One region of the Vreelandella sp. GE22 genome, then DNA from elsewhere that is predicted to be linked to it. Evidence: riboswitches for the same ligand, from Rfam matches in the RefSeq annotation. Region 1 holds a riboswitch; the other holds the start of a gene.
The links. A riboswitch is a leader RNA that binds a small molecule or an ion and turns the genes downstream of it on or off. The one in region 1 is predicted to bind cobalamin.

Region 1 (2,379 bases):
CACCGAGTACTCGCCAATCTCGCGGTCCACATCCAGGCGCAGGCTTTGCGTGGCGCGGTTTTGCAGCCGGTGGCCGGTGGCGCGGTTCTCCGGGTCGGTGTAGGTGAGTGCGGCGGCTAAAGTCCAGGCATCGATTTCTACACCGCTCGATAGCTCGACGCCGCGAACACGCGAGGTGGGCACATTGAACTGCTCACCCTGGCCTGCAATCAGGTTGTCGATATCGGTCTGGTAAAGCGCGGCGTCCCAAAAGAGGCTGGCGTACTGGCCCCGCGCGCCGAGTTCGACGGTCTCGGATGTTTCCGATTCGAGGTCCGGGTTGCCGAAGTCCGGGTAGTAAAGCTGGTTATAGGTCGGCGCGTTGAAGGCGGTACCATAATTGGCACGCAGGGTGTGGTGGGCGTCGACATCGAAGCCCAGGCCTACGCTTCCGGTCACCTCGTCGCCGTAGCTTTCGTTGCTATCGAAACGGGCGCTGGCCTGCAGGGTGAACGGGGCGAAGTCGAAAAGCGCCTGGCTGAACGCCGCCTTGTTGTCCCGACTGGTTTCGTCGTAATCGACGGTGCTGTCGATCTTGTCTTCGCTGTACTCGGCCCCGGCGATGAACTCATGGGCGCCGGCGGTGAAGGTATTCTCCCAGCGCGCGGTGCGGATTTTGGTGTCGAAGGTGGAGTCGCCGAACTCATCGATGTTGTCGCTTTCGTCCCGGGCCTCGGAGAGCGTGACCCGCGAGCGCCAGGCATCCATCACCGGCACCTCACCGTAGACGGCGGCCACTTGTTGCACGAAGTCGTCCTCGCCCTCGTCGTACTCGTTGTTGCCCCTGGCGCGCAGCGCCAGTACGCCGGTCTCCGCGCCGTTATCAAAAGTGTGCGAGACCCGGGCGAGCGCGGAGGTGTTGTCATAGCCCTTGTCGTCGCCACCGCGGCGCACGGGCTGGCCTTCGGTATTGAAGTGGCTGGCGGCGAAGCTGTAACGCGTGCCGCCTTCCTGGCCGCTGATACCGGCGCTGGCCCGCGCGGTGCCGAAAGAGCCGCCGCCGAAGGAGAGCCGCGGCTGCGGGCCTTGTTCATCGCCCTGGTGGGTGAATAGCTGCACCACGCCGCCGATGGCATCCGCCCCGTAAAGGCTGCCCCTGGGGCCGCGCACGACCTCGGCGCGCTCGAACATGCGCGGGTCGAGATTCGACCACGCCGCCCCGCCGCTGGTGGCGGAGCGCAGGCGGATACCGTCGATCAACAAGACGTTCTGGGCGCTTCCGGTGCCGCGAATGAACACGCTCGAATTCTTGCCGAAGCTGCCGTTGCTGGAGACGTCCACGCCGGGCTGGCCGCGTAAAAGGTCGGTGACGCTGACCGGGTCCTGGCGGCGAAAGGTGGCTTCGTCCAGTACGGTAACCGATGAAAGGCTTTGGTTGGCGGTGCGCGGGGCGAGCGTGGCAGTCACCACGACCGGGTCGAGGGCCTGATCATCGTTTGGCGTGTTCGAGGAAGGCGCTGACTGGGCGGAGGCGGCCAACGGCAGTGCGACGAGCGTCAAGGCGGTAAGCCCGGAGGTGGTACGCGAATATGACATGGTGGGTCCCTTTGGCCGTGCTCACCCGCACAGCCGATTTTTTATAGGGCCGGGCAAAGAGTGGACAAGGGGAAATAGCGGGCGTGGGTGGCCCGTATCAGCCCTAAGCACGCCCTCCGCGACTCGGCAGTAGTGGTTCTAAAACCTGACGTTTGGGCCGGTCTCCGGGCTGACGAGCAAAAGGGGCTCTCTTTAAAGGACACCCTTTTCAAACGGCCGCCTTCCCATGTCGCGGGCGACACAGTGGCATATTGGCCGTTCTTGACTCGATTACCGTTGCGGGGGCAGCGCTGGAATGGGCACCAGCTTCCCGTTTAACTGGCGCGCAGGCCAGCACCCAAAGGTGAGCGTAAACTAGCAAGTTGCCCTGACAAGGTCAATCGACCTCGGCAAGGCGCTGGGTCAGGCCGTGGCGCACGTACCACACGCGCTCGGCGCGCTTGGCCGCGTCCTGGCTCAACCAGCCGTTCAAATCGCGCAGGCGGCGGTCGTCCTGGGCCATGGGCACCAGGCCTCGGCCTACTTCGTTTAAAATCAATATGATGGTCGCGTTTCGCGTCGCAGCGGCCTGGCATAGAAAATCGATATCCTCACGCCATTGAGCGCGCAGGTGCTCGTTATCCGCCTCGTACTCGCCGTGGCGCGCCACCCAGTTTAAAAAGCCGTTGATCACCAGTGGTTTGTTGGGCACCAGTATCGAGTGGCAGTCCGCCAGGCGCTGGCCCGGGGCGAGGGTCCACCAGGCGGCGTTTTCAAAGCGCGCTTTTACGGCGTCTCGTTTTCCAGCGCGGGCACCGCCGATGA
Region 2 (2,379 bases), 1.7 Mb from region 1:
CCAGGTGCTCGATCAGCGTCTCGAGGGCGAAAATACTGCGTATCGAGGGGTCCATGGCCTGGGCGTCGATTTCGATCACGTGCTCGCTTTGCACCGCGTCGAGCAGCCCGGTCACCGGGTCGCTTTGTAGATAGTCGCGTTTGGTGGCCAGGTCGTCGGCGGGGAAGCGGCGGCGCTCCATGCGTGCGGCGGCGATAAAGGTAGGATTGGCGCGGGCGATGTGCTCCCAGCCCACGCTCGGCCACTCCTCTTCGATGCTCACCACGTTGTCGATGCCGAGGGTGCTCATCATCCAGTCCGGTACGCTGTTCACACCTGCCACGTAAGGGTCGCTACCCAGCTGTGCCGAGGAGTACCAGAACACGCCGCTGGTATCCTTGGACAAGCTGAGTGCCTGGGCGGCCTCGATCGCGGCGGTTTCCCGCGCCTTGAGCGCCTCGATGGCACCATCGCCGCGCTCTGATACATCGAACATACGTGAAAGCGTCGCGATGGCCTGGTACACCAGCGCCGGGTCGAAGAGCGTGCGCCGCGCGCCGTCCATGCTTTGGACGTTGTCCTTGCCCTCGCACTCGGTAGGCAGGGTCCAAAGCGCCACCCCCGCGTCGTCGAACATCTCGGGCGTGCCCACCACACCGGCCGGCCCGACCATCCACTCAAAAGCGGAAATCACCAGGTCCGGCTCTCGGTTGATCACGCTTTCGAAGCTGGGCGCGTCGTCGGAAAGGCGCTCGACGCCGGCATTCGCCTCGGCAAACTCATCGAGCACCGGGTTGACCCAAAGCGAGGTGCCGACCATTCGTTCTTCGAGGCCGAGCAGATAAAGCATTTCCGTCGCCGCCTGGCCGATGGTGACCACCCGCGCCGGCGGCGCTTCGAGGGTGATGGCATGACCGCAGCTTTCAAGCGTGAGCGGGTAGTCGGTGGCCGCCAAGGCAGCCGACGCCGCGCAAAGGCCCAAAAGGGCCGTTGCGTTACGTAATGTCAGCATCATGTACACTCCCGTGCATGATCCGCGGCCGCCAGGGGCGCCGTGGTGAGTGAAGAGTCGTCGGCAGTTCTCCTGACTGACGGGTCATGGCTAGCTCACCTTCCCGGACGTAGCGTCCAGTGGTCTCTTGAGCGTCGCTCGCCGCCTACAGTTGCGGGGGCAGTTCCGGTTCGCGGCCAGGCCGCTTTGGATTCTCTATTAAGTTTCCGAAGAAACACCGACGCGCGCTATTCTAGAGAGCGCCCCTGGTCAGGGCAATTGCTCATTGCGCCAGGCACCGCCCACCCTTTACCCCGGGGGTGGGCTTGCCTACGCTTACATGACAGTCAGGGAGAACGGCGATGACCAGAATGGCGAATGCATCTACCACGTTGAGCGCAAAGCGCTCGCTTTGGGCGGCGGTGCTGGTGGGCATCGGGGTCATGGCGGCCGTCGATGAAATCGTCTTCCACCAGCTTTTGCAGTGGCACCACTTTTTCGACTTCTCCACGCCGGCATTCGGTATTGTGTCCGACGGGCTGTTGCATGCAGGCGAACTGCTGGCCGTGGTGGTGGGGGTCTTCATGCTGTTGGATCTTTCTCAGCGCCAATGTTTGAGCATTGCCTGGACGAAAGCGGGCTTTTTTCTGGGGATGGGCGGCTTTCAGCTCTTCGATGGCCTGATCAACCACAAGGTGTTGGGCCTGCATCAGATTCGTTACGGCGTGGATCCGCTGATGTACGACCTGGTATGGAACGCCTGCGCCATCGTCTTTTTGCTGGTCGGGGTGGGGTTTTTCCGGCGCGCCCGGTCAAGCGCCGCGCGTTAAATGCACGCCCACGCCAACACTCATGGCTCGCTGCTGGCTTGGCTGCCCTTCGCGCTGGTCGTCCTCATCACGCTGGTGTACCTGGTTGCCGCCCAAGGGCTTCACCGCCGGGCGTTCTGGAGCCGTAAGCGGTGCGGTTTCTTCGTGCTGGGCAGCGCGCTGCTGGGCGTGGCTTTCTGGCCCTCGCTGATGAATTGGGCGCACCACGACCTGATCGGGCACATGACGCTGCACCTTTTGATCGGCATGTTCGCGCCGCTTGCCTGGGTGTTGGCCGCCCCGGTCACATTGCTGTTCAAAACGCTTCCGCAGGCGGGCGGCAAGGTGGTAGTGGCGCTTCTTCACAGCCGCTTCATTCGCTTGATCGCTCACCCGGTCACCGCACTGTTTCTCAACGTGGGCGGCATGTACGTGCTCTACATGACGCCGCTTTACGCCGCTTCGCTTGAAAGCCCGACGCTTCACTACGCCATTCACCTGCATTTCCTGCTGGCAGGTTATCTTTTCTGCTGGGCGATCCTCGCCGAGCCCGACACCTCACCCCACCGGCTCAGCCTGCGCTTTCGCCTCGGCGTGCTG

Region 2: another riboswitch for cobalamin. It lies ahead of ACWHRL_RS16610 (ABC transporter substrate-binding protein); the one in region 1 lies ahead of ACWHRL_RS06520 (TonB-dependent receptor domain-containing protein).

What each region holds. Positions count from the first base shown of each region.
Region 1 is NZ_OZ309110.1:1,383,638-1,386,016, reverse strand. Features, by position in the region: gene ACWHRL_RS06520 (TonB-dependent receptor domain-containing protein) at 1-1,575, opposite strand, end outside; cobalamin riboswitch at 1,714-1,931, opposite strand; gene ACWHRL_RS06515 (bifunctional adenosylcobinamide kinase/adenosylcobinamide-phosphate guanylyltransferase) at 1,952-2,379, opposite strand, start outside; gene ACWHRL_RS06510 (histidine phosphatase family protein) at 2,341-2,379, opposite strand, start outside.
Region 2 is NZ_OZ309110.1:3,534,586-3,536,964, reverse strand. Features, by position in the region: gene ACWHRL_RS16610 (ABC transporter substrate-binding protein) at 1-994, opposite strand, end outside; cobalamin riboswitch at 1,037-1,228, opposite strand; gene ACWHRL_RS16605 (DUF2243 domain-containing protein) at 1,333-1,800, shown strand; gene ACWHRL_RS16600 (cytochrome c oxidase assembly protein) at 1,801-2,379, shown strand, end outside.